2 regions of the Cobetia sp. MMG027 genome follow, and region 2 is predicted to be linked to the other one. Evidence: riboswitches for the same ligand, from Rfam matches in the RefSeq annotation. Region 2 holds a riboswitch; the other holds the start of a gene.
What was found. A riboswitch is a leader RNA that binds a small molecule or an ion and turns the genes downstream of it on or off. The one in region 2 is predicted to bind thiamine pyrophosphate.
Positions count from the first base shown of each region.

Region 1 (15,275 bases), on a different contig from region 2:
ATCAGCGTGTCGCGGAAGATCTCCCAATCAAGATTCTCGGCCACGCCATCGACCTTCTCCAGCGCCTGATAGATCGGCACCGTGCCGATGGGCACGGGAGAGTTGCGCAGAATCCATTCACGTGTCTCGTGGATGTTGGCGCCGGTCGAAAGATCCATCACGGTGTCGGAGCCCCAGCGGATCGCCCAGGTCATCTTGTCGACCTCTTCCTCGATGGAGGAGGTGACCGCCGAGTTGCCCAGGTTGCCGTTGACCTTCACCAGGAAGTTGCGGCCGATGATCATCGGCTCGCTTTCCGGGTGATTGATGTTGGCGGGAATGATGGCGCGGCCGCGTGCGACTTCCTCACGCACGAATTCGGCGGTGATCTCGTCGGGCAGGTTGGCGCCGAAGCTGTGACCCGGGTGCTGGTGGCCCAGAATGCTCTCGACGGAGTCACTGCCCTGATACTCCTCACGCAGCGCGATACGACGCTGATTCTCGCGAATCGCGATGTACTCCATCTCCGGCGTGATAATGCCCTGGCGCGCATAGTGCAGCTGGGTGACATTCTTGCCCGGCAGGGCACGACGCGGGCGGTGGTCCAGCTCGAAACGCAGGGACGACAGGCGCAGGTCGGCCTGGCGCACGCGACCATATTCGCTGCTCAGCTGATTGAGCTGTTCGGTATCGTCGCGTTCCTCGATCCACTTCTCGCGCAGTGGCGCCAGCCCGCGACGAATGTCGATCTCGACCGCCGGGTCGGTGTAGGGACCGGAGGTATCGTAGACGACGATCGGCGGATTCTCTTCCAGACCACTGGAGGTCTGGGTCGGCGAGCAGCCGATCTCGCGCATGGGCACGCGGATGTCCGGGCGGGAGCCTTCGATATAGATCTTGCGCGAGCCGCTCAGCGGCGCGATGGCGGCGGCGTCGACGCGGGCTTCGCTGGCGAGGTGGCGACTGCCATCCTTGCGACCGGCACGTGCGCGCGCCTTCGGCGCAGCCTCAGGCTGGGGGGCGAACGACGGTTCTGCGGCGTTGGTGGCTTGCGGATCTTGAGTCGTGGGGGTAGTGCTCATGCAGGTCTCCTCAAAGGGCGACGTCACGGCAGACGTCATCATGGGAAGACCGTGCGCAGGGAGAGGATGGCCATCGCCGACTCCTTGCCAACAGGTGGCCCGGGAGCGAGGCGGCCGCGGGCAGCGGCTGACCATCAGCTTGATTCCTACGCCGGTCCTAACCGGTTCAGGTTCCACGGGACCCCTTGCTGGCAGCCTCGCCCATTTGGCGGCGAGGTGATGCATGCAGGATCTCAGCCGGTTCCACCGGCACCCCGTCAAGCGTGCTCAGAGTTCAATGCGGGCATGACCTGTGCTGAGCGTAGTGTTGGCCCAGATCATCGTGCTCGCATTCAGGCTCTGATGGCCTGTGGTGTGTCTGGATGATTGGCGAGAGGACCACGTCCCCAGGCCGACGAAAATCGATGAGTCTTCCGTTCGCGCTGGCGCGGCCTGTCACGCAAGGGCCTGCCACGGATCAGTCGCGATCAAGCCCCATCTGCCAGAAGTCGATCTCGAGACGCGTCGCATCGCGGAAGACATCCACCAGCTCGCCCAGCCGGCGCTCCGAGACCTCCGAGAGCCGAGCGTCCAGCCATTCACGTTCGGCGTCCACCGCTTCCTTGAAGTCATCGCTGGAGTACATCGCGATCCAGTCCGCGTACGGATTGTCCTCGATCTCGGTGGTGTCCTGATCCAGCAGCCACTCGGCGATCTCGCCGTAGCCGATCAGGCAAGGCGCGAGCGCCACGTGAAGATCGAGAAGATCGCCGCGCTGGCCGCAATCCAGTACGTAACGGGTATAGGCCAGGGTCGCGCGGGATTCCGGTAGCTCACTCAGGTCATCCTCGCTGATGCCCCACTCGCTGCAGTAGCCGATATGCAGATCGAGCTCGGTATTGAGGATGGTGTCGAGACTGGCCGTGGCCTGACGCAGCTCCGCGAGGGTGCGGCTCTTGTAGGCGGCCAGCGCCCAGGCGCGCGCGAAGTGGATCAGGAACAGGTAGTCCTGCTGCAGGTAATGGCGGAAGGACTCCTCTGGCAGATGACCTTCCCCGAGCTGGCGAACGAAATCATGCTCGAGATAGTCGCGCCATTCCTCGGCGCAGGCACTGGTCAGGTCTGAAAAGCTGGGCATCGACGCATCCCTCGGTGAGCGTGCTGCCAATCCGTGATGGAGTGGCAAAGGTCTGGCTCGAGCGTGGTCAGGTCCGGCAATCTGCAGGGAAAAAGCGGGGGGAGGTGCGGCGTTCACCTGGAAGAGGTGAAGATGATGTGCGGCAACACTTCGCGCTTGATCCCTACGCCGGTACTAACCGGATCAGGTTCGGCGGGATCGTCATTCACGCACCTCGATGCAAGGCCTCGAACAGTGCGAATGACATCTCAGCCGGTCTTACCGGCACCCCGTCAAGCTGTGACTCAGACGTCACGATATCTCGAGTGTAACAGTCCTGCGGTGCAGGAAAAGCCTCTGCCGCCCTAAAACCCATGCGACTTTGGGAGGCCTTCTGCGATGCTGAAAGGGCTTCCTGCGATGCGGGAAGCGTGTCATGCGCTGCAGGAAAGATGTCATGCAGGCTGACAGGAGGAGAGGTTCGCCATCAGGGCTGGGAAGTGTCGCCTCAGGCGCACCAGATCGTGAGGCTCATCGACATCCCAGCTGACAGGCAGGCAACCGACGCTTCTGCCTGCCTGAGCCAGCAGTGCAAGAGTCTCCCGGCTCACGTCGGCATGGCTCCAGTGATCCAGCTGGAAGGCCGCCGGGCAGGCTGCTTTCAGGCCAATCAATCCGTATCCCCCGTCTTCGCTGGGCTGCAGCACCGCCTCATGGTCATGCAGGCACCGCGCCGCCTCGCGCAGACGTTGACTGTCCAATGCGGGCAGGTCAGAGCCCATCAGCAGCACGGGGCCTGCGGGCAGGTGGCGCAGCATGGCCTGATGCATGCGCTCCCCAAGCCCACCCTGTGGCTGTGCCTCGAGCGTGATTCGCTTGCCATATGCCGCCATGCTCTCTGCACGCAACTGATCCTCAAGGTCCGTCAGCAGGGCTGCCAGCTCAGGTTGCTGCCGGGCGTGCTCGGGGGAGGGAGTCAGCATCACGACCACCTTGCCGAGGCGTGAGGCGCAGGCCTGCTGAACGATTCTGCGCAGCATGCGCGAGTAGAGGCGTGCCGCCCCCTCGGGACCGAGGGCAGGGATCAGCCGCGTCTTGCATTGTCCGGCCAGTGGCAGGCGGCCGAAGATGATGAGCGTCGGGCGCATGTCGTATGCTGCCGTGTCGGTTTCCCTGTCAGCAAGCGAGGCTTCAGGCATGAGGCAAGCCACGCTGTTCACACGCCTGAGCGGCGGCACCATAACCATAGAGACGCGCTAGACGGACAGGAGATACGCCACCCCAGGCTGCCAGGCGCAGCCCCCACATCTTGAGGATGGTGCGACAGGCGCCATGGGTTTCCCAGCGTCTTCCACTGGTAGTGACTCTGGCGGAGAGGTTCAGCGGCGAGGTCAGTCGCTTGAGCCTGACGCTCAGCTGGATGTCCTCCATCAGGGGCACGACGGGAAAGCCCTCGATGGCCTCGAAGGTGGAGCGTCGTACGAACTGGGTCTGATCACCTGTGCTGATGCTGGTCAGGCGCGAGCGCAGATTCATCAGCATGGCGATCACGGGCAGCAGCGGAGAATCTCCTTCGATGTCGACATCGAAGCGACCCCAGTCGCACTCGCGATGCTCGGCGAGGGTCTCTGACAGTACCGAGAGGACATGTGCCGGCAGGCGCGTGTCGGCATGCAGGAACAGCAGCCATTGGCCACGAGCCTGAGAGGCACCGGCGTTCATCTGCGTTGCCCGGCCCGGATCACTGCTCAGGCAGCGATCGCACAGCGGCGTTGCCAGCTCGCGGGTAGTATCCGTGGAGCCGCCATCGACCACGATGACCTCGCAATCCCCGCTCGCGCGCAGTGGACTCAAGGCGATCAAGGCCGAGACGATACCGGATGCCTCGTTGTGGACTGGCATGATGATGCTCAGCCACGGGGTGCGTGTCAGGGCGCTGCCCGAACGGACAGCCCCGGGGGAAGGGCTGGCAACTGGCGAGAAGATGGAGGGCTTTGTCATGGCGCAGGCTCCGGCGATGGCGTCGTCCTGAGAGCATACGCATGTGATCACCCCATGGATGCAGAGCGTCGAGAAGCTCGCTCAACGCTTGGGCGAAGAATCAACGCGTGAGCCGCCGTGTCGAGTCAGAGGCGGCTGGAGGTCACTGAGAGAAGGTGATCCGATAGAGTCCTGAGGCTCCGGTATCGCTGGTCAGGTAGAGGCTGCCATCCTTGCCGAATGCTACATCCAGTGGGCGTATCCAGCGCTCGCCGCTGGCGGCATCCTGCAGGCCGGTCAGTACCGGCACTAGGTGTGCTTCAGTGTCTGGCGTCGCCAGCTTGAGGCCCAGCAGGCGAGGCTCACGACGACTGGCGGGGTCTCCCCACGCCTTGCCGGAGGGTGCCGTGCCCCAGCTGCCGTGGACTGCCACCACGACATCCATGTCAGCAGCCAATGGATGCCCAGGCGGTACCACCGCGATTCCCATCGGCGCACTGCGAGCGGGGATCTCGGCCAGTGGCGGTGCAATCTCGTCACGCTCGCGCGGTGAATCGCTCGTGATGCAATCATCTGCCTGCCAGCGGCCATCGATCCACTGATACCAGGGCATGCCATGGAAGCTGCCTTCGCGGGCAGCGACCACCAGCTCGCGGGGATGCTCGTAGCCCCAATGGTCCGGTCCGTTGTTGGTGGCCAGCAGGCGCGTCTCTCCTGTCGCCAGTGCCTGCCAGACCAGGCCGACGGGGTTGCGCAGACCACTCGCCCACGCACGCCACTCGGGAGGCTCGCCACTTTCCTCAAGGCGCATCACTCCCCCACGGCGCTGTTGCTGTGGATAGCGAGGCGAGGTGCCCGCCAGATATTGATCGGAGCAGTTGCCCTGGATCCCCAGCGCCAGATACAGGCCATTGTCAGGGCCCAGGCTCAGCGTACGCGAGTTGTGGCCACCGCCGCCGGGAATCGCGATCACGCGCTGGAAGTCGCTCGGGGCAAGGGAGATCCCGGGATGGTAGTCCGCGACCAGCAGGGCGTCCGTGGTCGCGACATACAGGCGCGCATCGCGGACGACGGCAGAGTGGGGATAGCCTTCCAGCTCGACCAGCACTTCCATGCGCTTGAGGCTGCCATCATCGGCCAGCTGGCCTCGATAGAGCTTGCCGGCCCGCGAGCCGATCAACACCTCATCGTGAGCGGTGAGGTGCAGCATGCGAGGTGCCTGAAGCGATGCCAGCCGAGTCATGCCGGCCCCTGGTGGCAGCCTCAGGGAGGGGGCGTCCTCGGGAACCGAGCTTGCCGCCTGCAATGCCAGAGCCGGGGCATGAGCAGAGGTCTCGCCATCGAGGGTGTCGCTGCTGCTTGCCTCGCTCCAGGCAGGAGACGACGCGCAGAGACAGCCGATGAGTGCCGTCCCCATCAGCAGTCTGATGCTTGCGCATCCACGGATGTCCTGTTGGCGCTTGCTCATGTGCTCCACTGCCTCCTTGGCCTGTCGCGGCTGCCTCGGCAAGTCGACTGGCATCGCTCGCCGCCGTGCAGGAAAGTCTGGAAGCTTGTGCCGGTTTGCGCCAGTGCTGCCCTGTCCCTGGAGAGTCAGGAGCGTTTCGCGTTGCGGCGGCGGTACTTGAGGTGGCGGCGCCAGCCCTTGAGGGAAAGCCAGGAATCGTCCCGGGGATAGAAGCGCTTCTCACGCCAGCCCGGCTGCTCGTCCAGTTCTTCCGGGCTCTTGCGCCAGCGCTTGTATTCCCATTGATACTGCGCGGGCGCCAGGGCGATCGCGGCTTCCACTGATGCATTCACTCCCCGCGCCGAGATGACCTCGTCTTCGGCGTAGACCGCCTCATCCGCCGCAAGGAAGTGGATGGCGAAGCCATGGCCATCTTCCAGGCGTTGAGCGACACCGGTCACCACGCGGGCGTCGGTTCTCGCCACCAGCTTGGGGAGCAGAGTGGCGGTGTAGGCGGGTCGGCCGTAGAAGTCGGCGAAGACACCGCTGCCGCGTCCCGGTTCCTGGTCCGGCAGGATGCCGATCGCCTCGGCGCGCTTGAGCGCCTTCAGCAACGCTGCCACGCCGCGGGAGTTGGTAGGCACCAGTCTCGCCCCCATGCGCTCACGCCCGTTGCGAATGATCGGGTCGAGCCGCTCGAACTTGGGCGGCTCGTACATGGCAGTGAAGGGGAAATGGCTCGAGAGCCAGAAATTGAGCACTTCCCAGTTGCCGAAGTGCGGCGCCAGCACGATCACGCCACGTCCCTCGGCACGGGCTTCGTCGAGCAGATTGCGACCGTGCACCTCGAGAATCGAATCGCGCACCGCGTCTTCATCACCCAGCCATACCTTGCCCAGCTCCAGCATGGTGGCGGTGGAGTGGGCGAGGCTCTCGGTCACGAGGCGTGCGCGTGTCTCACGCGGCTGATGAGGGAAGGCCTGGCCAAGATTTCTGCGCGTGACGCGCCGTTCCCGCGGATTGAGCAGTTGCACGAGACGCGCGAGCGGGCGCGCCATCCACCACAGCTGGCGGGTGGTCAGGCCCGAGAGTCGCTGCCATAGCCAGGCGACGGCATTGGCCTTGAGGGGTAAAAGGCGCTGTTCCATGGCCTTTTCAAAACGCTTGAGAGTCTTTTCCATCGTCACACATGAAGTTCCGGTGGTCTGGCGTGAGATACCGCACTGGTCAGAGGGCGAGTCCTGCGCTGCCCGTCGCGCCCCATTGTGCCAGAGGGGCGAACGTCATGCAGGTTCGAGGCATCGGGGGGCACGCAGTGACCTTCGTCGTGTGTGGCACGGGGCGTGCGGCCCGTTTGCTCTGCCAGTATCATGCTGGCATCGGCACATCCGGGATCACGTCGCTGGCGTGGTCCCGAGGCGCTCTGTCAGACAGTCAGACCACGGCACTGCCCGAGCGGTTCTCGTGTGCCGTGCTTTCCAGTAGTGCTTTCCAGTAGTGCTTTTCGGTGATGCTTTCCCTGATGCGCTTTCCCTGATGTGCTCGTCCTGTCATGTCTTGTGCCTGTCGTGTCCCTTGCCCTGTGCGGAGCCCTGATGTCATCTTCCCCCATTGCCCCCGAGTCCCCGGCACAGGCATTGCCTGAATCCGACCATCAATGCCCGCTATGCGCGACGCATGGCAGTCAACCTGTGCTGCATCTGGTGCAACGACGCAAGCCATGTCCGCGGACCGGTCAGCGTCCGCCTGCCGACGAGCGTGATTACCTGCGGTGTGGCGAATGCCATCTGCTGTATCTCGCGCCCTCTCAACGACTGGATGCCCGCGCAGAGCAGGATATCTACGACCAGCATCAGAACGACCCGGCAGACCCGCGCTATCGCACCTTCCTGTCCAGGCTGTTCACGCCGATGTGCGAGCGGCTGGCGGCCGGTGCCAGCGGGCTCGATTTCGGTTGTGGGCCGGGGCCAGCCCTGGCACGGATGTTCGAGGAAGTCGGCCACCCGATGGCATTGCATGATCTGTATTACCACCCGAACCCGGCAGCGCTCGCCCGTCAGCATGATTTCATCGTCAGTACCGAGGTGATCGAGCATCTCTACGCGCCCGGCGATGTCTTCCGTCAGTGGCTTGGGTGTCTCAAACCCGGTGGCCTGCTGGGGATCATGACGCAACCCGCCGCGGATGATCTGGATGCGCTCAAGCGTTGGCACTATCTGCGTGACCCGACCCATGTCTGCCTGTTCAGCCCGACGACCTTCGCCTGGCTGGCGCGGACCCATGGCCTGGCCTTCGAGCAGGTTGCGAGCGATAGCGTCATCTTCCGTGTACCGATGTCCTGAAGGGCTCGCGTGGCAGGTGTGGAGGGAGGATGCCCGCTACCGAGGCATGATCCAGCCGCCCCACGCGTGTGCGCCTGACCGGGCTGGCCGCGAGATTCGGGGCGAGACAATGAACGATGTCGCGAAATGACGTGAAGCTGACGCAAAAACACTTGGATTTGGCGCAGACTGTCACTATATTGCCCGCGCCTTGCGAGATTCCTGCAGGGCGCTTCCCTCTCCCGTAGCTCTCCGCACCTTGCGGCATTGGCCGAACGCAGTCCTGCGCCTGGCCGAGGAACTGGTCATGCCCCGTCATCTGTTGTTGATGTCTCTCGCGCCCTTGCTGGGCCTTGCCTTGCTGGGGATCGGCAATGCCATGCTGACTTCGCTGGTCCCCCTGCGGCTGTCTGCCGCCGGTGTCTCGAGCGAGGCGATCGGCCTGATCAGCTCCGCCTACTATCTGGGGCTTGGACTGGGAGCGCTGGTCAACGACCGCCTGCTGCTGCGCATCGGACACATCCGAGCCTACGCCGGCTTCGCCTCGCTGGTGGCAGTCGCCGCCCTGGCCATGGGACTGGGAGACCATCCCGTGGTGTGGTTCCTGCTGCGCATGATGATCGGCTGGTCGCTGGTCGGCGTGTATCTGGTCATCGAGAGCTGGTTGCTGAGTGCCGCCGACCCCGCCGTACGCGGACGCCTGCTGGCGCTCTACATGATCGTGCTTTATGGCGCGGGCGTGCTGGGGCAGCTGCTGCTGGGAGTAACCGCCATGCTGAGTCTCGAGGCGGCCTTCATGCTGGTGGCGATGCTAGCGGCGGCGTCCGTATTGCCGCTGGTGCTGCTGCCGCGCGTATCACCGCTGATCGAGCAATCCGAGCCGTTGAGTCCCTGGCGTCTGATTCGCATCACGCCGACCGGCGTGTTCGGCTGCCTGGCTTCGGGGCTGGTGGTGGCAGTGCTCTACAGCCTGCTGCCCTTGGCATTGGGGGAGGGCGGCGTGCTGGACACCGCGGAGATCGGGCAGCGCATGGCGCTGGTGATTCTCGGCGGCATGCTGCTGCAGTACCCCATCGGGCGCTGGTCTGACAGTCATGATCGTCAGCAGGTATTGATCATCCTGTCGGTGGCCATCATCGGGTTCGCCGCCTTGCTGATGGGGCCGGCACGCGAAGGCATCGCGCAGTTGACGGTGTTGTTCCTGCTCGGCGGCGCGGCCTTCACGCTCTATCCGGTCGCGGTCAGCCATGCGGCAGACCGTGCCCCCGCCGGGGCGCTGGTGCGCATGAGTCAGGGATTGTTGCTGATCAATGCCGTGGGCTCGACCCTGTCACCGCCGGCCGTATCACTGCCGATGGCCGAGATGGGTGCCATGCCCGGCATGGCGCTGAGTCTGGCGGTGATGGGCGGTGGCATGCTGGCCTTCTTCGTCTGGCGACGCGTGATGCGTCCGGCGCCGCAGCCGCTGGCCCCCTTCGAGACCCATGCGCCACAGACACCACTGGGAACGGAGCTTGCCGTCGGGCCGGAACTGGTCGAGGCCGCCGAGGAGCACCTGCGGGATGCCGAGGTCAATGACCCGCTGGTCGAGGTGACTCGCGAGCTGGCCGTCGACATGCCGGAGCTGATCACCGAGGCGTCCCTGGATAGTCTCGAGGAGATCGAGACTCATGATGGCGAAAGCCAGCGCCAGACGTCCCGCCATGGCGAGGCTTCCGACGGGCGCAACGCAGATTGAGGACTTGTGTGAGCGGCATGCCTCACGTGCGTCGCAAGGGGGGAGTTGAGGGTAGAGGAGTAGGTCGCACTAGCGGGAGGGGTCGACCAGGTTGCCCTGCGAGGCGTTGCGGCGGAACCAGCCGGTCACGCTGGCGCGCGCCTGTTTCGTCGGCAGCACCTCGTGGGGGATCCGTTCGGAAAGGAAGCACACGAAGGTCCCGGCCTCGGGGGTGACACGCCGGATTTCACGGCTGTCATCTTCGGGGTCGTAGAGCACGATCTCGCCACCGGCGTCCGCCGGCCAGTCGGCATTGAGATAGAGCACGCTGGAAATCAGGCGATTGCCACGCCCGCGGAAGCTGTCCAGGTGCTTGCGATAGAAGCTGCCGACCGGATAGTGGGCAAAATGCGCCTCGTACTCGAACAGTCCCAGATAGAGGGCACGGTTGAGTTCATCCTTGAGGACATTCATCGCCTCCAGATAGGCACGCTGGGCACGCGAATCGCGATCCAGCCAGCGAATCGCATCCCCGCGGATGTCCGGGCGAAGGTCATGCTCTCGCCCGCGTCCGATTCCCGCAGCCGTCAGTCGCTGATGGCTCTCCAGCGCCCGCAACTCGTCATTGAGATGGCGGATCAGGTGTGCCGGCAGAAAGTCCGGGCGCACGCTGTAGCCATGCTCGACCAGTTCATCGATCAGCAGGTTGAGCGCGGTGGGGTCCAGCAGTGGGGCGGGTGCAGCGGGCATCGGGCGCTCCGGAAAAAGGGCAGAAGGCATCAAGGCGCAGTGTTATAGAGCAGCGCGCGCAGGGGCGCAATGCCTTGAGTGAAGGCCTGGCAATCCTCAGCCCGCGAGACATGCGTCAATCACGCCAGAGGCTCATGCCCGTGGTGCATGGGGGCGAGGTGGCAGGTGGCGCAACGGAGCCCCGGGCGGTGGCGGGGAGGACAGGCTGATGGTGTGTCCGAACCCGATGGCCATCATCTCCACCAGCATCATCGCGGAAAGCCCCCACAGCAGCTGCCCGGCCACCTGATAGCCGGGCACGTACCAGGTGTCATCGCCCACGCGGATGACGTCGGTGTGGGCGCGTTCATCGCGCAGCAGCATGCTCAGTGGCATCTCGAAGATATGCGCTATCTCGCCGGGGTCGGCGCGCAGCGGCAGGTCGGGAGCGATGCGCCCCACGAAAGGCGTCACGGTCATGCCGTGCAGCGAGATCACATCGCTCAGTTGCCCGTATATCTCCACTTCGCCGGAGGGCAGAGCCACTTCCTCCTCGGCCTCACGCAGCGCCGTGGCCAGCAGACTGATATCCTCCGGCTCCGCCTTGCCACCGGGGAAGGCGACCTGGCCGGCATGCTGACTCAGGTGACTGGCGCGTTGCGTGAGCAGCAGCGTCGGTTCCGGGCGGTCGATCAACGCGATGAGTACCGCAGCGCGTGGCTGGTCGTTGCTCACGATACGGGGGTGATGGGATTGCAGGCGCTGGCGCAGAGCTTCTAGCATGTCGGGTCCTCGTTGACCTTCATCTTGTGGCGTGGGATGTGAGGCGGTCAAGATGTGAGGTGACAGCCGGCCGAGTCAGCGGCACCATTTCCAGAAGCCGAGCCCGGGCATCGGCGTTCAAGAGTTTCACGGGAGAGCGAATGAACTACTGCAGCCATTGTGGTGAGACGGTGCGTCTGGCGGTGCCACAAGGAGATGATCGACTGCGCTACCTGTGTGATAGCTGCGGCACCATCCATTATCAGAACCCACGCATCATCGCCGGTACCCTGCCGATACGCGATGGCAAGGTGCTGCTGTGTCGCCGCGCCATCGAGCCGCGCCTGGGGTACTGGACACTGCCGGCCGGTTTCATGGAGAACGCGGAGACCACCAGTGAGGCCGCTGCCCGTGAGACGCGTGAGGAAGCGGGGGCCGAGGTCAATCTCCAGGGCCTCTACACCCTGATTGATCTGCCGCACATCAATCAGGTCTACATGCTGTTTCGCGCCGAATTGACCAGTGATTTCTCCGCGGGTATCGAGAGTCTCGAGGTGGCGCTGTTCGCCGAAGAGGAGATTCCCTGGCAGTCACTGGCCTTCCCGACCATGGAAGTGACGCTGAGGCGCTATTTCGAGGACCGTCGTGCCCGCCAGGGAGAAGGCGAATTCCCGTTGCATCTGGAACAGATCGATCTCGAGACGCGCGAGCGCTTCTTCAAGACGACACATCTGCCCAAGCACTGAGCGGGCCGTGGTCAGGCTTCACCCCGGGACCTGCCGTCGCTTGACGGCGTGACCGGGGTGGGCATCGCACCTTCAGAAGCTTTCCAGTCGCCAGCAGTCAATCGGCACTTCCTCGTAGGGGTGCGCCTCGCGCAGTGCGGCCACTGCCGTGCGAATCAGCGCGTCCTCACACACCATCTCGACCTTGACCTCCTCGACACGTTCCAGCGTGCCGCGTTCGCCGATATGCGGATTGGCACCGGCCAGCGGACGAAACTGCCCCGTGCCGCGCGTCTCGAAGCAGCAGGCCTCGTACTCGCCCATGCGTCCGGCACCCGTGGCGAAAAGCGCTTCCTTGACACCTTCCAGTGCTTCGTGTGGAACGAAGAATGCCAGTTTGTACATGGTGGGCCTCCTTGAGGGACGTGACGGGCGATGAGTGCCAGGGCGCCAATCGCCCCGGGGAAAGACGTGCGCTGGCGAGGACGCAGTCAAGCGTGGCAGAGCCTGCGCGGCGTCCCCTGATGATGGCATAATGCCCGCTGCAACGGCCAAGGACACTGCCATGCTCAAATGGATCAATATCTCACTGCTGCTACTGCTGGCTCTGCTCCAGTACCGGCTGTGGTGGGGCGAAAATGGCGTCACCGAATTGTTCGACATCCGTGCCCGCGTGCAGCAGCTCTCCAGGGAAGCGGCGCAGCTGGACAACCGCAATCAACGCCTGGGCGCTGAAGTGGTCGATCTCAAGAATGGTCTGGCGGCCATCGAGGAGCGTGCGCGCAACGATCTCGGCATGGTGCGCAAGGATGAGCAGTTCCTGTGGGTGCCCAACGTCGAGGTACCCAAGCGCCAGGTCTCGTCCGCGGATGAAGTGGCGGAAGGGGCGCTGGAAGGCAAGGGACTGGAAGAGGGCCTGCCCAAGGTGCTCAATCCATGACTCGCATGAATGATGCCCCGGCGCCGCGTCTCTGGTATCTGGTACCCGCCGCAGGCGTGGGCAGCCGCATGCAGGCTGACCGTCCCAAGCAGTATCTGGAACTGACGCCCGGCGGCAGTGTCCTGGAGGCGACCCTCACCACCCTCAGGCGCGCATTGCCCGAGGCCGGATTGTGTCTGGTGCTGGGCGCGGAGGATGCCTATTTCACGCCGACGATGGTGCCATGGCAGGAGTGGCTACGCGCCGATGGCGGCAGCGAGCGTGCCGACAGCGTGCTGGCGGGACTCGAGTGTCTGAGCCGAGTGGCGAGTGATGATGACCTCGTGCTGGTACACGATGTGGCGCGTCCCTGTGTCCGCGAGAGCGACATTCAGGCGCTGGTCAAGGCGGCACGCGAGAGTGACGACGGCGCCATCCTGGCCGCTCCCGCCAGTGACACCATGAAGCGGGCCGCTGCGCTGAGCCATGCCGTGGAGCGTGCCGATGGCTCAGCGCAGCGCATCGCGCATACCGAATCCCGGACAGGGCTGTGGCATGCCTTCACGCCCCAGGCATTTCCGCTGGGCCTGTTGCGCACGGCGCTGCGTGCCGCCCTCGCGGAGCAGCCCGAGCGCATCACCGATGAGGCCTCGGCACTCGAGGCCTGTGGACGATCCCCCGTGCTGGTGCCCGCGGCGCGCGACAATCTCAAGATCACCCATCCGGAAGACCTCGCCATGGCACGCCTGTTGCTGGCGGCCCGCGAGGATCACGCCGACAGACCCCGGACACCTGCCTGACATGATGGATCACCCCGTGACCCCCGACACTTCGAATTCCACGACCTCCCCCGCGACCTCCGGGCATGTCCCGATGTCACTGCGCATCGGGCATGGCTTCGATGTCCACCGTTTCGGCGACGGCGATCATCTGATGATCGGCGGCGTGAAGATCCCCTACGAACACGGCTTCGTGGCGCATTCCGATGGCGATGTATTGCTGCATGCGTTGTGCGATGCGCTGCTCGGGGCCTGCGGGATGGGCGACATCGGCAAGCATTTCCCGGATACCGACAGCGAGTGGTCCGGGGCGGACAGTCGCGGCCTGCTGCGCCACGTCGTCGGGCTGATCAATGCCGCTGGTTTCGGGGTCGGCAATGTCGATCTCACCGTGATGGCGCAGGCCCCCAAGATGGCGCCGCACATCCAGGCGATGCGTGAGGTGATCGCCGAGGACCTGCGTGTGCCGGTGGCGGTCGTCAACGTCAAGGCCACCACTACCGAGCGTCTCGGTTTCACCGGTCGCAAGGAAGGCATCGCCGCCGAGGCCGTGGCGGTGCTTGGCAGGCTGCCCGCCGCGGGTGGAGCCGAGCATGTCTGAAGTGAATGCCATGTCTGAGCCGCCCGAGTCCGATGCGCTGTCTGTCGCGGCGCGAACGGCACTGGAAGCCGCCGGCAGCGAGCCATGGGTCAAGGAAGCCGAGCTGATGCAGCGCTGGCCGCATGCCCATGGCGGCCCGCTGGGCGCAGGTGACTTCCGACACACGCCGGAAGACTTTCGCGTCACGGAATTGATGGACTTCGTGCCCGAAGGTCACGGGGAGCACCAGTGGCTCTGGATCGAGAAGCGCGGTCTGACCACTGACGAGCTGTGCCGCGAACTGGCAGGTCTTTGTGACGTGGCACCGCGTGACATTGGCGTGGCGGGACTCAAGGACAAGCAGGCGATTACCCAGCAGTGGGTCTCGGTATGGTTGCCGGGGCGTGAAGCCCCTGAGCATCTGAGTGAGGCCTTGGCCGAGAAGGGGGCCCGCGTGCTGGCCAGCGTGCGGCACCCGCGCAAGCTCAAGCGGGGCGTGCATCGTGGCAATCGCTTTGCGCTGCGGGTGAGCGGCGAGGCCGTGGCCCATCCGGATTTCGAGACTCGCTGGCAGACATTGATACGCGATGGGGTGCCCAACTATTTCGGTCCGCAGCGTTTCGGGCACCAGGGGCATAACCTGGGGCGTGCACGCGCCGTACTGATACGTGGCTGGCGCAAGCGTGATGATCGCAGCGGCATGCTGCTGTCCACCGCGCGCAGCTTCCTGTTCAACGAAGTGCTGGCCGCGCGTCTCAAGGCTGGCTGCTGGGCGACGGCGTTGAGCGGTGAGGTGTTCGCGCTCGACGGGACGGGATCGCGCTTCGTCACCGATGGCAGCGAAGCTGTCGAGACGCTGACCCGGCGCCTTGCCGACGGGGATATCCACCCCACGGGCCCGCTGTGGGGCACCGGCCGTGGCGAGTCCCATGCGCAGGTCGCGGCGCTTGAGCAGGTGCTGGCGTCCAGCTGGCCCCAGCTCTGTGACGGCCTCGAGAAGGCTGGCGTGAAGGCCGAGCGTCGGCCACTGCGCCTGATGCCTGCCAATGCCCGCCTGGAGTGGGCCATCACGCCGGCCCAGGCCGATGCCGAGGCGACTGCGGCCAGTGCGTGGCTGCATTTCGATCTTCCGCGCGGCAGCTTCGCCACCGGCCTGTTG
Region 1 is NZ_JAQJIO010000002.1:88,877-104,151, forward strand. Features, by position in the region: gene thiC (phosphomethylpyrimidine synthase ThiC) at 1-1,061, opposite strand, end outside; TPP riboswitch at 1,188-1,328, opposite strand; gene tenA (thiaminase II) at 1,519-2,178, opposite strand; TPP riboswitch at 2,322-2,460, opposite strand; gene PJK54_RS02400 (TIGR04282 family arsenosugar biosynthesis glycosyltransferase) at 2,613-3,305, opposite strand; gene PJK54_RS02405 (TIGR04283 family arsenosugar biosynthesis glycosyltransferase) at 3,349-4,158, opposite strand; gene PJK54_RS02410 (PQQ-dependent sugar dehydrogenase) at 4,301-5,605, opposite strand; gene PJK54_RS02415 (lysophospholipid acyltransferase family protein) at 5,731-6,765, opposite strand; gene PJK54_RS02420 (class I SAM-dependent methyltransferase) at 7,180-7,926, shown strand; gene PJK54_RS02425 (MFS transporter) at 8,213-9,643, shown strand; gene PJK54_RS02430 (2OG-Fe(II) oxygenase) at 9,713-10,372, opposite strand; gene PJK54_RS02435 (CoA pyrophosphatase) at 10,505-11,134, opposite strand; gene PJK54_RS02440 (NUDIX hydrolase) at 11,275-11,859, shown strand; gene PJK54_RS02445 (NGG1p interacting factor NIF3) at 11,932-12,243, opposite strand; gene ftsB (cell division protein FtsB) at 12,404-12,778, shown strand; gene ispD (2-C-methyl-D-erythritol 4-phosphate cytidylyltransferase) at 12,775-13,557, shown strand; gene ispF (2-C-methyl-D-erythritol 2,4-cyclodiphosphate synthase) at 13,631-14,137, shown strand; gene truD (tRNA pseudouridine(13) synthase TruD) at 14,130-15,275, shown strand, end outside.
Region 1: linked by a shared signal. The riboswitch ahead of tenA (thiaminase II) and the one ahead of PJK54_RS01265 (ABC transporter ATP-binding protein) in region 2 are both predicted to bind thiamine pyrophosphate.

Region 2 (15,275 bases):
TGAGCGCAGAGAACAGCAGCGTCATCGCCAGCATCATGTAAGTGTTGCGCAGTACCCGGTGGGTACTGAGTGAGCGGCTCGCGGTATCCTGCGAGACCTGCCAGGAGCTGTTAGCCATGGTGTCTATCCTCAGGTTGCTACGATGGATGCATCGAATTGACCCCAGCATGCCCGTCGGGGTTTCCCTAATCAAGAGACAGGACGATGAAAAGCCCGTTTCATGCAACTATCCAGCGCGCAAAAGGCAACCTCATCCTCGCTCTCCCCGCACAGTATGGCACTCGCTACCTTTCAAGCATCTGAACGGAAAGGAAATTCACTCCAAGTCCTTGACGCGGCCAGAGAAATCCGTAGTATTTCATCCCGTGAGTCGGAGGGATGGCAGAGCGGTTGAATGCACCGGTCTTGAAAACCGGCGTAGGTTAATAGCCTACCCAGGGTTCGAATCCCTGTCCCTCCACCACCTTGATTCCGAAAGCCCCGTCTACTTCAGGTAGGCGGGGCTTTTTCGTGCTCGCCCTGTCGCCTGGCAGCCGGCAGCGCTCAAGGGCGTTTGATGATCACCGCAAGTGATTGTCCGCGATGGCTTTTCCGAAGATTTTTCTTCGCCCACCTCTTGCTATTCTCATCAGTTTCGGTAGTATTTCGCTCCGTGAGTCGGAGGGATGGCAGAGCGGTTGAATGCACCGGTCTTGAAAACCGGCGTAGGTTAATAGCCTACCCAGGGTTCGAATCCCTGTCCCTCCACCACCTTGAATTCCGAAAGCCCCGTCTACTTCAGGTAGACGGGGCTTTTTCATTGCACACCTGCCTGCAGTGGCCATTCCTCATGGCATCCTCCCGGGGAGGTACAATGGATCACTCAACGCCTTGCGACACCCCGTGGTCGTACAATCCCTCCTCCCCTTGAAAAATCGAGACACCATGCCATTTTCCGCCCTTGGATTGAGCGACCCCATCGTCAAGGCCGTTACCGAGCAGGGTTATCAGACTCCGACCCCGATTCAGGCGCAGGCGATTCCCGTCGTGCTGGCCGGCGACAACCTGATTGCCGCCGCGCAGACCGGCACCGGCAAGACGGCAAGCTTCGTGCTGCCCCTGCTGCAACAACTGATAGACGCCCCCGAGGTTCGCGCCAAGCGAGTGCATGCCGTCATCCTGACGCCGACGCGTGAGCTGGCCATCCAGGTGGAAGACAACATCCGCCAATATGCCGCACATCTCACGCTCAGCTCCATGGCGATGTATGGCGGCGTGGACATCGCCCCGCAGCAACAGCGTCTGATCGAAGGCGTGGACATTCTGGTCGCGACGCCAGGGCGTCTTCTCGACATGTTGACCCGACGCGCGATCCATCTCGACGAGACACGCACCCTCGTCATCGATGAAGCTGACCGCATGCTCGACATGGGCTTCATCGCCGACATCAACAAGATCGTCGAGAAACTGCCCAGCCAACGTCAGAATCTGCTGTTCTCCGCCACCCTGTCGACCCAGGTACGCATGCTGGCCAGAACCGCGGTGACGGACGCCGTGGAGATTTCCATCGCGCCGGAAAACACCAGCGCTCCCGAGATCACCCAGAGCCTGATCACGGTCGACAAGGAATTCAAATCCGCACTGCTCAGCCACCTGATCCAGAGTGGCGAGTGGCAGCAGGCGCTGATCTTCATCGAGACCAAGCGCGGTGCGGCCAAGCTGGTCAGCCAGCTGGAGAAGCGCGGCATTGGCGCCGAATCCTTCCACAGCGGACGCAGCCAGGCGGTCCGCGAGCAGCTGCTGGCAGACTTCAAGGCAGGCAAGGTGCCATTTCTGGTGGCGACGGGCGTCGCGGCGCGCGGCATCGACATCGATGACCTGCAGCGGGTGGTCAACTATGACCTGCCGGATGAGGCAGAGAACTATGTGCACCGTATCGGACGCACCGGACGCGCCGGGGCAAGCGGTGAAGCCATCTCACTGGTATCGCGTGATGATTTCCGCAACCTGTGCGCCATCGAGCAGCATCTGGGCAACTTCATCGAGCGTGTGGTGATCGAAGGGTTCGAGCCCGGACTCGCCGTGCCCGCCTCGACGATGGACCCGCTGCCACGCAAGCCGGCCCGCGCTCGCCGCCGACCTGCCGGCAAGCGCTGAGCCATTCGCGCACCGTACGCGACACCGCGACAGTGGAACCTCCTCCACTGTCGCTCTCACTGCTGATCACCGCCTCACGACCTGCTGCCGTGAGATTCGCTGCTGCGCGATACCGGCCCCAGCTGGTTGTCGCTGACGAAACGATTGCAGCCTTCGCGCTTGGCGCGGAACAGGTTGACGTCCGCCTTGGCGATCAGGCTTTCCAGATCCTTGTCCCCGGACTGGCGCTGGGCGACGCCGATCGAGAGACTGACATCGAGACTGTTGATGCCGTCATTGATGACGAAGGGCAATGCCGAGGCCCCCTTGCACAGACGCTCCGCCACCTGGTCGGCGCGCTCACCATGCAGCCGCGGACTCAGCAGCACGAACTCCTCCCCGCCATAGCGACCGATCAGATCCTCTCCGCGCAGGATACTGCGCATGCGCTTCACCAGCTCCTTGAGCACCTGGTCGCCCGCCGCGCGTCCCCAGGTCTCGTTGATCAGCCCCAGGTGGTCGACATCCACCATCATCACGCTGATGGGCTGTGTTCCCATCAACATCTCACGCCCCTTGTCGATCAGTTCCGCGCGACTCAGCGCCCCGGTCAACTCATCGAACCGCTCGCGTGACTCGAAACGCTGGCGCAAGCGATCCGCCGACCACCCCATCTGTACCAGCACGAGGGTGAAGAACACGGTCAGAACGCAGAGATTGATCAGTCGGAACGCGAATGCCCACCCGGGCGGCAGCGGATTGGCCACCCCCTGGAACATCAGCACGACATAGGCCAGCAGCGGCATGCTCAGGCAGATGAGACACAGCAGCAGACGTCGCGTGAAGGGCATGCGAATGCAGTAGATGCACAGCAGCGCACCGAAATAGAAATAATCGAAACCGGGGGCTGGACCGAAATAGCCCAGAGACAGACTTATCTGGGCACAGGTACCCAATGCCAGCAGGTTGGCGGCCAGCACCTCTCGGCGCGCGCGATGCAGCTGCAGACAGACAAGGTCCACCACCAGCATGCCCAGATCCAGCGCCAGAATGCCCATCTCTCCCAGCCAGAGCATCAGACCGGCATACAGCAGGTGACTCGCTATCGCGAGCACATACACCACATTGAAGGTGGCGTGGAAGGTCTTCTCGTCCTCGGTGAGGCCTGGTGGGAAATCCTCGAATCGCAACAGCCAGCGCGCAAGGTGTGGATGTGGACTGCCCATGAGACTATCTCCTTGGCTGCTGACCACCATTCGTGGCCAGCCAGACCAGGCGGGTAAAGGCCTGACGAGCCAAGGGTACGTCATCCCTCAGTCGAAAGGAGATCAGCACATTACACGCAATGCATAAACCCGCCACCAAGCGCCGTGCCAGCCTGGCGTCACGACAGGCAGAACCGGGTCACGACGGAAAGATCCGCGTCAATGCAGGCGCAGCCCCACCTTGGTGATGCGATTGCCCTCGACCTCATTCACCACCCAGTGAATGCCATGCCAGTCGACATCATCCCCGACCACCGGCACCCCGCCGACTCTGCGGGTGATGAACTCGGCGATGGTCAGGTGCTGCTCGCCCTGAGAGAGCGTCAGTCCGTAGACATCGGCGATATCCTGCATGTTGGCATCCCCTTCCAGGGTGAAGGTGCCGAAGAAGGCGCGCTGTTCATGCTGCAGACTCTCGCCATTGAACATGCGATTGAGGCTTGGCACATCACAGGAGCGCCCGACGACGCACAGCACGTCCTTCTGATGCAGACAGGTGCTGCCCTTGGGATGGATCAGCACCTTGTTGCGGAACAGCGCCCCGACCTTGGCCCCGGAGGGGAAGCGCAGCATACGCAAGGCCACGCCTTCCAGCGCCGTGTTGTCGACCCGGTAGACCAGCATCTCGTAATCGTTGACGGGCATGATGCCCAGCAGATTGCGGCGGCTGGGCTGTGCGCCCGGCGGCACCACCACCCTGAGCTTGCGCGCCATGGGAGCCAGCGACGAGCCCTGCACCAGCAGCGAGATGATCACCACGAAGAAGGCGACATTGAAGTAGACGCCGGCATTCTCGACCCCGGTGATCACGGGGAAGATCGCCAGCACGATCGGCACCGCCCCCCTCAACCCGACCCAGCTGATGAACCACAGCTCTCGCCAGCGGAAGCGGAAGAAAGGCTTGAGACACAGGATCACGGCCAGGGGGCGCACGAACAGGATCAGCGCCACACTCAGAATGGCGGCCGGCAGCGCGAACTGCAGCATCGTGGAGGGTGAGACCAGCAGACCCAGCATCAGGAACAGCACGATCTGGGACAGGTGGGCCAGTCCGTCATGCACCGGCAGGATGTGTTCGAGGTGGCGCCCCGGATGATTGCCGATCATCAGGCCACACAGATAGATGGCCAGGAAGCCACTGCCACCGAGCTCATTGGTCGTCGCGAACAGGCTCAGGCCCAGCGCCAGCGCCAGCAGGGAATAGAGGCCGGGCGCCAGATCCAGATAGCGCATCAGACGGGCGATCAACCAGCCACCGGCGATCCCCATGCCCGCGCCGACCCCGAACTGCAGCGCGAAGCTCATGAGTCCGGCGGCGACCCCCGTCAGCTGTCCGGTCAGTATCTCGGCCAGAGTGATGGTGAGGAAGATGGCCATCGGGTCGTTGGTACCGGACTCGATCTCCAGCGTCGCCCCGACCCGCTCGTTGAGGTGCACCCCCTGCCCGCCCAGCAGCGAGAACACGGCGGCGGCATCGGTGGAGCCGACGATGGCACCGACCAGCAGGCCTTCGATCAAGGTCAGATCAAACAGCCACATGGCCAGCAGTCCCACCAGCCCGCTGGTCATGAAGACCCCGACGGTCGCCAGCACCAATGCCGGCTTGAGACCCGCACGGAAGGTCGAGAGGCGGGTGCGCAGCCCCCCATCGAGCAGAATGAGTGCCAACGCCAGGTTGCCGATCAGGTACGCGGTAGAGGCATCATCGAACTGGATGCCGAGCACGCCATCCTCCCCCGCCAGCATGCCGAGCCCCAGGAACAGCAACAGCAGGGGCATGCCGAGACGAGCCGAGACCCGACTTGCCAGCACGCTCAAGGCGATGAGCATGCCCGCCAGCAAGAAGTAATAGTTCAGATTCTCTACCACGTGTGCTCCCCCGCCATTCCCGGCACCAAGTCTCGAATCACGTCTGCGACGGCCCAGAGACAGTATTCCATGTCAGCGACGAGGCTGCAGAGAAATTTCTCAAATATTCATGGACTTGCGATCAACATGTCAGGCTTCTCGGCGACACCCAGGCCGGGGCTGCCGCCAGCTCGGCGTAGCGGGTCGGACCGAAGGCTTCCATCGCCCACAACAGGGCTCGGCACAGCTCACGCTGACCGTCGATATCGACCATGCGCCCATGACGCGAATAACCGGCGAGGAAGGCCTCACGCTGACTCGGCGTCTCCAGCAACAACTCGATCAGTGCCCAGTCGAACTCGATCGGGGCCCACACCAGAGCCTCCCAGTCGCTCCATACCCAGCCGGTGGCGGCGCACAGATATTGGTCCGCGCGCAGGTCCGGCAGACTCCAGACGGCGCGAGCGGGATGCGAGAAGGTGCGTGATGGCAGGTCCCCCAGCTCGTGGGACAGGGGATGGCGCGCGAGAAAACGCGTCACGCGGGCATTCCAATGCAGCAGCGGCATGGGCTGGGCAAGGGGCTGACCAAAGCCGGACACGGTGTCCTGATGCAGCCGCCCGACCTGATCTCCCAGCAACTCACAGAAGGTGTCACTGAGATCACTGGGCTGACCGCTGGACCACGGCAGATGCCAGACGGGCGCGCCATCGAGACGCCCCAGATAGGTCAGCGGCAGCGGAGGGATGGGCAAACGCGCCGGCAACGCGCCCGCCAGCCGTGTCAGGGCCTCAGGTTGCGCCCAGCGATCGGCGCCGAAGACACCGCGCATCGCTCGCCAGAAGGGGTCGTGATCCGGGCCGGTCCGCGCCAGCTTGATAAGGCCGGGGGTGCCGCCACGCTGCCGCCACAACCAGTTGGCACTATCCGGCCAGGCAAGTGCCAGCGGCTCCAGAGCATGCCCCAGATAGGTGGAAAGACGGCGAGTCAGCGCATCCTCCGGCCAGCCATTGGGCACGGATGTCGCGTCTGGCATCACGGGTCGCCGCGGTGGCACGGGATAACCGCTGGAGCAGGTCGAGAGATCCGGGGTATCAGGCATGTTGATCTCCTTGAGGCTGCGATACCTCGATAGCATACCCAACACCGGGCCATGCAGCATAGCCACACGACAGCCACCCCGACGATGGCAGGGATGCAACCGGCGGGCAGGTGACGGTACACTGTCGGCCTGGATGGGGGTGCCCGAAAGTGGGCTGAGAGCCGATGCGTCACGTCGCATGGCAACCCCTGGAACCTGATCCGGTTGATACCGGCGGAGGGAATTCCGGTCACCTGCCCAAGCGTCAGGCGCCCTGCGTGCTTCCTCCCCTCGGCATGCCGCCTGACCACGGATGACACTGTGTCGCTGGGACTCTCCCTCAACAACGCTCGCATCGATTACGCCAGCCATACGCTGTTTCGTGATCTGTCGGCGCGTCTGGATGCCGGAAGCTGGACGGCCCTGCTGGGCCGCTCAGGCTGCGGCAAGAGCTCACTGCTGCGCCTGCTGGCCGGCCTCGAGATGCCCGACCATCACACGCTGGAACTCACCACCGATGATGGCAAGCCACTGGCGGGTCGCGTCGCCTGGATGGCGCAGCAGGACCTGCTGCTGCCCTGGCGCCGGGTGCTGGACAACCTGTGTCTGGGAGATGATCTCCATCGTCGCCCTCGCGATACCGAGCGGGCTCGCGAACTGCTGGCAGCGGTGGGTCTGGAGGGGCGCGAGCAGGCCTGGCCAGACGCCCTCTCCGGCGGGCAACGCCAACGCGTCGCATTGGCGCGAACGCTCTACCAGCAGGCTCCGGTGGTGATGATGGATGAGCCCTTCTCCGCAGTGGACGCCATCACGCGACTCGAACTGCATGATCTCGCCAGCCGGCTGCTGGACGGACGCACCGTGTTGATGGTCACGCATGACCCGCTCGAGGCGCTGCGCCTGGCCGACCAACTGCTGGTACTGCGCCCGGGCCGCGACAGCCAGCAGGGGGCAGTGCTCGACTGCCTGCCCGGGCTCTCGCCGCCTCGCCCGGTGCCGCTGGACCTGCCCGCCCTGCAGCAGGCCCAGTCCGAATTGATCACACGCCTGCGCGACGGCGAGGAGACGCCATGAAACGCCTGCATGCCCTGCGTCATCTCGCCATCAGCGCCGCCGTCCTGCTGGGACTCTGGCAACTGGTGATCATCACCACGGCCGTGCCGCCCTACATCCTGCCAGCGCCACTGGCAGTCGCGGAGGTGCTGGTCCGTCAGGCCCCGATGCTGGCACACCACGCCGGCATCACCTTCGCCGAGATTCTTGGCGGGCTGGTACTGGGGGTCCTTCTCGGACTGAGCACCGCGCTGGCACTGGCGTTCATCCCTCGTCTGCGGCGCACCCTGCTGCCATTGCTGCTGATCAGCCAGGTGATCCCGCTGTTCGCGATCGCTCCACTGCTGGTGCTGTGGCTGGGCTATGACATGCTCTCCAAGGTCGTGATGGCCACGCTGATCATCTATTTCCCCGTGGCCTCCACCGGCTACGACGGCTTGCGCCAGACTCCTCAGGGCTGGCTGGATCTCGCCCATACCCTGGGTGCCAGCCCGTGGCGACTGCTGCTGCATGTCCAACTGCCCGCCGCGCTGCCGGCATTGGCTTCCGGCGTGCGCATGGCAGCGACAGCCGCTCCCATCGGGGCCGTCATCGGTGAGTGGGCCGGCGCAAGCCAGGGCCTCGGCTATCTGATGCTCAATGCCAATGCCCGGATGGAAATCGACCTGATGTTCGCCGCCCTGCTGGTGCTGGTCGCCTTTTCGCTGCTGCTGTATTTCACACTGGATGCCCTGCTGCGTCGCCTGATGCCCTGGCATCGGGATCGCCTGACCCGTTTGAACTGAGCGCTTCCGGCTGTCAGGCGATGTCCTGACGGCCTCACATTCTCGACACCACAAGGAATACCGCCATGCCATTCTCGCCATCGGCGATCCGCCGTTCCGGCAAGCTGTCCTGCCTCTTCGCGACGCTGCTGACAACCCTCAGCCTGAGCACCTTCGCCCTGTCAGCCGAGACTGGCGCCAGCGCCGAGCCCCAGGCCCCGACCGCCAGTGACAGTGCAGCGGCAGCGGTCACCCAGGCCGGGCAGGACGGTGCCACCCTCGAGCCAGACGCTTCTGCCAAGCAGACTGCCGAGACCGAGCAACAGACCCGCCCCGCCGCTGGCGATGTGCAGGACCCGCAAGCGGCCGCCACCGATGCCAAGCCCCTCACGCACCTCAAGGTCATGCTCGACTGGTACACCAATCCCGGCCACGGGCCGCTGGTGCTGGCTCAGGAACTGGGCCTGTTCAAGCAACATGGTCTGGACGTCGAGCTGATCGCTCCGGCAGACCCCAGCGTCCCCCCCAAGCTTGCCGCAGCGGAGCGCGTCGACATCGCCATCAGCTATCAGCCCCAGCTGCACCTGCAGGTGGATCAAGGGCTGCCGCTGGTGCGCATCGGCACGCTGGTGGCCACCCCGCTCAACGTGGTGGTCGTGCGCGCGGACAGTGACATCCAGTCGATGGCCGACCTCAAGGGCAAGCGTGTCGGCTATTCCGTCGGTGGCGTGGAGGAAGTCCTGCTGTCCACCATGCTCCAGAACAGCGGCCTGACACTGGATGACATCACCCTGACCAACGTCAACTTCTCGCTGACGCCGTCACTGCTGACCCGCAAGGTCGATGCCGTCACCGGGGCATTCCGCAACTTCGAACTCGCCCAGATGGCACAGGAAGGCGTCAAGGGCCGCGCCTTCTACATCGAGGAAGAAGGCGTACCGACCTATGACGAACTGATCTTCGTCGCCAACAGCGACAGCTATTCTCGCAAGCACGAGCAATACGCCGCCTTCCTGTCCGCCGTCGGTGAAGCCACCGCCTGGATGATCAACCACCCTGACAAGGGCTGGAAGCTGTTCCGCGAGTCCGACCCGGCACTCGATACCGCGCTCAACAAGAAAGCCTGGTATGCCACCTTGCCGCGCTTCGCCCTGCGTCCGGCCGCACTGGATGCCGGCCGCTACCGTGACTTCGAGAACTTCCTGTACGAGCGCGGCATGATCAAGCAGCGCCAGTCACTCGACCACCTGGCCATCGACGTCAACGCGCCCTGAATAGACGGCCGATGACAGACACGACGACGCCCTGCCGGTTTCCCGACAGGGCGTCGTTTGCTTTCTGCCAGATGACGCGAGGATGCCCTGCCCCTAGCCTCCCAAGACCTTCCTGTCAGCGCCTGCCATCCACCGGACTGCCGGCTGACGCCCGCCTGACCAGACGCCGCGCCAGCCACGCCATCAGCACAGGCTGGATCACCAACGCGACCACCAGCACCGCCACGAGCAATGGCATGCCCTCAAGGGCGCCACCCGGCGAGCTGACCAGCAGCGCCGCCCCGAGATAACTGCCCGCGGCAGAACTCAGGTGCTGAACGGCGCTCTGGGTGCTGGTGAAGGCGGCCCGCTCGTGCTCGGCAGGAATGAAGCTGTTGAGCGTGTTCTGTGCCACCCGCCGCGCCGAGGAGAACAGCATGTAGGCACCAAACCCCACCCACACCAGCGACGGCCCCGGCGAATGAAGCAGGAAGGCCCAGCCCACCAGCGCCGTCAGCAGACAGGTAATGGTGCCGGGCCAGACACTGCCGAAGCGATCACACAGCCGCCCGGTCAGCTGCATGCCCACCAGCGACAGTCCGCCTCCGATCATGTAGAGCCCGCCGAGATCCTCGCGAGGCAGATCGAGATTGAACAGCAGATAGCTGGAGAGATTGGGAATCACCAGGAAGTTGCTGAACATCGCGGTGGCGATCAGCGCCAGCCCGAGCCGGTGATTCGGCTGCGCGAGAATGGTGGCGATGGAGGTACCGGCGCGACTGCGAGGATTGTCCAGATGCCCCCGGATCGGCGGCAGCACCCAGGCCAGCAACCCGCAGACCAGCAACGCCAGCAGCGCAACGGCCCGGAACGGCGCCTGCCAGCCAAAGCCTTCGGACAACCACAGCGCGAAGGGCAGCCCCAGCACCGAGGCCACCGAGAAGGCCCCCATCACCATCCCCATGGCGCGCCCACGCCGGATTCCCGGCACGACATCGATCACGATGGCCAGTGCCGTGGCCGCCGCCGGCCCACCGAACAGCCCGCCCAGCATGCGCGCGGCCAGCAGCGTCTCGAATCCGGTGGCGAAGCTCGCGATCAGATGACACAGCGCAGCACCGAACAGAAAGCCCAGCACGGCCCAGCGACGATCGAAACGATCCGCATGCCGCGTCCACAGCAAGGTACCCACCGCCGCCGCCAGCGGGTAGCTGCCGACGATGTAGCCCAGGTGGTCCAGCGGAATGCCCAGCGACTGCGCGAAATCCGGCCCCAATGCCATCACCATGGTGAAACCCATGATGACGGCGAACTGCAGCAGCGTGACCAGCGCGATCACCAGACGCTCGTGACGCGTCACCGGTATCGTGCCGTCTTCGTCAGGCACGCGGGGCGCCGACAACGGCGCAGGCGTATGACGTGAGCCGCTCAAGCGCGTGCGACGCGTTCAAGAAACGTCTCGACGGCTTGCTGGAACTCGCTCGCTCGCTCGGCATGCAGCCAGTGGCCGGCATCCAGCGAGGCATCTTCCAGGCGCGGGAAGCGCTCACGCATTGCCTGGAGCCCGTCGGCCTGCACGTAATTGGAACGTTCGCCCCACAGCAGCAGGGCCGGCAGTTCCACCTCGCCGTGTGCCTGAGGCGCCTCGACGATCTGGGGGTAACCCGCCGCGATGTGATCGAGCCCGACTCGCCAGCCCATACTGCCGTCCTCATCGCGCACCAGGTTGGTGGCGAGGAACTGACGGATAGCCGGCGTTTCCACATGGCGTGCCATCACGTTGTCAGCGTCCTTGCGCGAGGCAGGACGCGCCTCACGCACGGCCTCGAAGGCCGCGAATATCTCATCGTGCCCGTGTCCGTAGGCGATGGGCGCGATGTCCGCCACCACGAGACTGCGCAGTCGTTCAGGTGCCTGCAGTGCGACCTGCATGGCCACCTTGCCCCCCATGGAGTGCCCCATGAGATCACAGGTGGGGATATCGAGCTGATCGAGCAGAGCGATCACGTCAGCGGCCTGCTCCGGGTAGCTCATGCCCGCCACATGCGGGCTGCGACCATGATTGCGCAGATCCACCGCGATGACGCGACGCGACTGCGACCAGAACTTGATATGCGAGCGCCAGTTGTCCGCGCTCCCGAACAGACCATGCAGAATCACCAGCGGCGTCGCATCCTGCTCACCCGCCTCATTGCCCTGTGCGGCTTCACGGGCATCACTCTCGTTGTAGAAAAGCTCGACCGTCGTGCTTGTCGCAGTGCTCATCATCATCTCCATGGACGCTAGACAGACCCTCAGACGCTCCCGACCCTCACGCATCGCCCGCGATGGCACGCGCCAGTGCGAAGCGGCAACCTCGTGGCCGAGTGTCAGAAAACGCTCATGTTAGCAGACTATCAAGCCGCCGCGCGGCTCACCGCGGACTGGCTTCCAGATAGACCTTGACCGCCTGCCACAGGGGGCTTCGATAGCGCTCCGGATGCCAGAGCATGGAAAAATGCCGCTTGAGGTTGAGCTGGGGCGTCTCCAGCACGACCAGCTCCCCGCGTGACAGCTCCGCATCCACAGACAGGCGCGAAAGGCAGCCCAACCCGAGGCCGGCAAACACAGCCTGCTTGATGGCCTCATGCTGCCCCAGCTCCATGCGCACCTTGAGACGCTCGATTCGCCCATGCAGTGCACGTTCGAAGACCGCCCGCGTGCCCGACCCTCCCTCTCGCAGAATCCAGTCGGCATTGGCCAGATCCTCGTCATCGAGTGCCGTTGCACGTATCGCCAGCGGGTGGGACGGCGGCGCCACCACTACCAGTTCATCCTCACGCCAGGTCTGGCTCATCAGGCGTGGCGCGTGACAATCCCCTTCGATCAGCCCCAGCTCGGCATCGTAGTTGAGCACCGCCTCCACCACCTGATGGGTATTGCGCAGGCGCAGGTTGAGCTCGGTCCCGGGGTTTTCACGCATGAAGGCCCCTGCCAGGCCGGGCAACAGCCAGGTCCCGATGGTCGCGCTGGCGGCGATTTCCAGCTCGCCTCGCAGGACCCCCTCCTCCAGCCCGGGCTCACGGGCCTCCAGCTCCAGTGCATGGGTCTGTTCCAGCAGCTGTTCGGCACGCGCCAGCAGACGACGGCCATTGGCATTGAGGGCCAACCGGCGCCCGAGTCGCTCGAACAGCGCGACGTCAAGATGGCGTTCCAGCTCTGAAAGCGCCTGGCTCGCCGCCGATTGCGAAAGCCCTATCTCTCGGGCGGCACCACTGACCGAGCCCTGGCGAGTCACGGCGACAAAGACCTGTAATTGGCGCAGGGTGATATGGATCTGCATATCGGTTTTTCCGGTAAGTGGTAAAGGAATAATCGACTAACTTCCCAATGATATTCCTGCATAAACTATTCATCAAACCAGAAGCACTAAGCATGCAACGTCCTCACAAGCACTCAAGATCTTCACGCGACAAGACCTGACCCGACACGCCCACCAAGGAGAAAGCCAATGGACGCACAGACGCTGACTGCCCCCCCTGTCACGGAACGGCTGCGCCGAATGGTGCCGGGACTCGCGCTGTGCGGCGGGCTGACACTGGCGGGGCTGGGGCTGCACGCCATTCCGACCCTCGCCGCGACCGGCGTCAGTCCGCTGGTCTTCGCGCTGCTGTGCGGCATCGTGGTCGGCAACCTGCCCGTCACTAGCCGACATGCCCGGGCACTGGCACCAGGGCTGCATGTCGCGACCAAGAAGCTACTGCGACTCGGCATCATCCTGTTCGGACTGTCGATCACCTTGCAGCAGATTCTCGGCCTGGGGTGGAGCGTGGTCGTGCTGGATGTCATCGTCATCGCCGCCGTGTTGAGCTGCGGCTATTTCCTGGGCACGCGCTGGCTGGGCCTGGATCGCGATACCGCCTTGCTGACGAGTGCTGGCTCTGCCATCTGCGGCGCCGCGGCCGTGCTGGCGACGGAATCCATGATCAAGGCACGCCCGGCAGCCACCGCCATGGCCGTGGCCACGGTGGTACTGTTCGGCTCGCTGGCCATGCTGGCCTACCCCTTGCTCTACCCGTTGACCGGCATGCATGAGGGGCTGTTCGGCATCTACATCGGCTCGACCATTCACGAGGTCGCTCAGGTCGTGGCGGCAGGTGAGGCGGTAGGCCCGGATGCCCTGGCCAATGCCCTGATCGTCAAGTTGATGCGCGTGATGATGCTGGTCCCCTTCCTGCTCCTGCTGCCCAAGCTGTGGGCCATGCGCAGCCGCAGCGAGGGGGATGACCGCGATGCCGGCGGCAGCATGACCATTCCCTGGTTCGCCCTCGGTTTCATCGCCATGGCCGGGATCAACAGCACCGGCGAGATTCCTGCCGCCCTGCACGCCAACCTGTCCGTGCTGGGGAGCGTCGCCCTGACCATGGCGATGGCGGGACTCGGGGTCGAGACACGCATGGATCGCCTGCGCTCACTGGGCATGAAGCCATTCCTGCTGGCACTGATCCTGTTCGTGTTGCTCATGGTCGGCGGTTTCGGGGCCAACCTGCTGTTGATGGGGTGATACACGCCGGCAATGATTGAGTGTCGCAATCACCCAATTAGTGCCGCTCAATTGGCAAACCCGGTGAGGCTCAAGCACAATGGCATCCATCCATTGACTCACCGGTTCTGCCGGAAGCCTACGAACATCACGTCACGGTGGGCTTGACGAGTATCACGTACCCTCCAAGGAGAATCTCATGCTGGCAGTCATCTTCGGTCGTCCGGGTTGCCCGTTCTGCGTCCGCGCCAAGGAACTCGCGGAAGAACTTACCGCCAAGCGCGATGATTTCGATTTCCGTTACATCGACATCCACGCCGAGGGCATCACCAAGGCCGACATGGAAAAGACCATCGGCAAGCCGGTGGAAACCGTGCCGCAGATCTTCGTCGATCAGACCCACATCGGTGGCTTCACCGAGTTCAACCAGTACGTTCAGGACGAGGCACTGATGCCGCAGGCCTGATCATCGCCTCGACTTCTGTCTGATCCTGGAAAGCCCTCGCCCATGGCGGGGGCTTTTTTTGCAGCCGGCATGCCAGTTGCTCAGCTGATGCCCCTGCCACGCGCGCCGTCAATCAAGGGGCCAGCTTCCCACCTCTCGCCAGTGCCTTGACTCGTGCCTCCCTCAGGGCAGCCACTCACGGCAACGGGAAAGTGCGCAGCGGAGCGCTTGCGGCGCTTGCAAGCTGCGGCGACAATTCGCCTTTCTCCGCACGTAGCTGGACAAGGAAGCAAACATGAACATGTTGATGGAAGGCGCCGTGCTGCTGGGCTGCGCCGTGGTTGCCGTGCCGCTCTTTCAGCGCCTGGGGCTGGGGTCCATCCTGGGGTATCTGGCGATCGGGGTGCTGCTGGGGCCGTCATTGATCGGCTTCATCTCGGAACCGACCGAGGTGCTGCACTTCGCGGAGTTCGGCGTGGTCATGCTGCTGTTCATGATCGGACTGGAACTCGAACCCAAGCGCCTGTGGGACATGCGCCTCAAGCTTGCCGGGCTCGGCAGCGCACAGATGCTGCTATGCGGAGCGCTGCTGACGCCCGTCGGGTTATGGCTGGGCCTTGAACTGCCGGCCGCCGCCTTGCTGGGCCTGATTCTGGCGCTGTCCTCTACCGCCTTTGCGCTGCAGGTGCTCAGCGAGAATCAACAACTGGCGACACCCCATGGCCAGTCAACCTTCGCCATCCTGCTGTTCCAGGACCTGGCCGTGATTCCACTGCTGGCGCTGCTGCCGCTGTTCGCCGACAACTTCGACGCTTCCACCGGCTCCGGCTGGGCCGGTGTCGCCAAGGGCATCGGCATGGTGGCGGCGGTCATCATCGTTGGCCGCTTCGTCGTTCCGCGCCTGTTGAAGATGGTGGCACGCAGCGAGA
Region 2 is NZ_JAQJIO010000001.1:287,643-302,917, reverse strand. Features, by position in the region: gene PJK54_RS01300 (Bax inhibitor-1/YccA family protein) at 1-118, opposite strand, end outside; tRNA gene PJK54_RS01295 (tRNA-Ser) at 373-463, shown strand; tRNA gene PJK54_RS01290 (tRNA-Ser) at 660-750, shown strand; gene PJK54_RS01285 (DEAD/DEAH box helicase) at 925-2,136, shown strand; gene PJK54_RS01280 (GGDEF domain-containing protein) at 2,211-3,341, opposite strand; gene PJK54_RS01275 (potassium/proton antiporter) at 3,540-5,249, opposite strand; gene PJK54_RS01270 (hypothetical protein) at 5,371-6,330, opposite strand; TPP riboswitch at 6,456-6,569, shown strand; gene PJK54_RS01265 (ABC transporter ATP-binding protein) at 6,631-7,383, shown strand; gene PJK54_RS01260 (ABC transporter permease) at 7,380-8,147, shown strand; gene PJK54_RS01255 (ABC transporter substrate-binding protein) at 8,213-9,400, shown strand; gene PJK54_RS01250 (MFS transporter) at 9,516-10,766, opposite strand; gene PJK54_RS01245 (alpha/beta fold hydrolase) at 10,808-11,644, opposite strand; gene PJK54_RS01240 (LysR substrate-binding domain-containing protein) at 11,793-12,701, opposite strand; gene PJK54_RS01235 (YeiH family protein) at 12,870-13,922, shown strand; gene PJK54_RS01230 (GrxA family glutaredoxin) at 14,101-14,367, shown strand; gene PJK54_RS01225 (monovalent cation:proton antiporter-2 (CPA2) family protein) at 14,642-15,275, shown strand, end outside.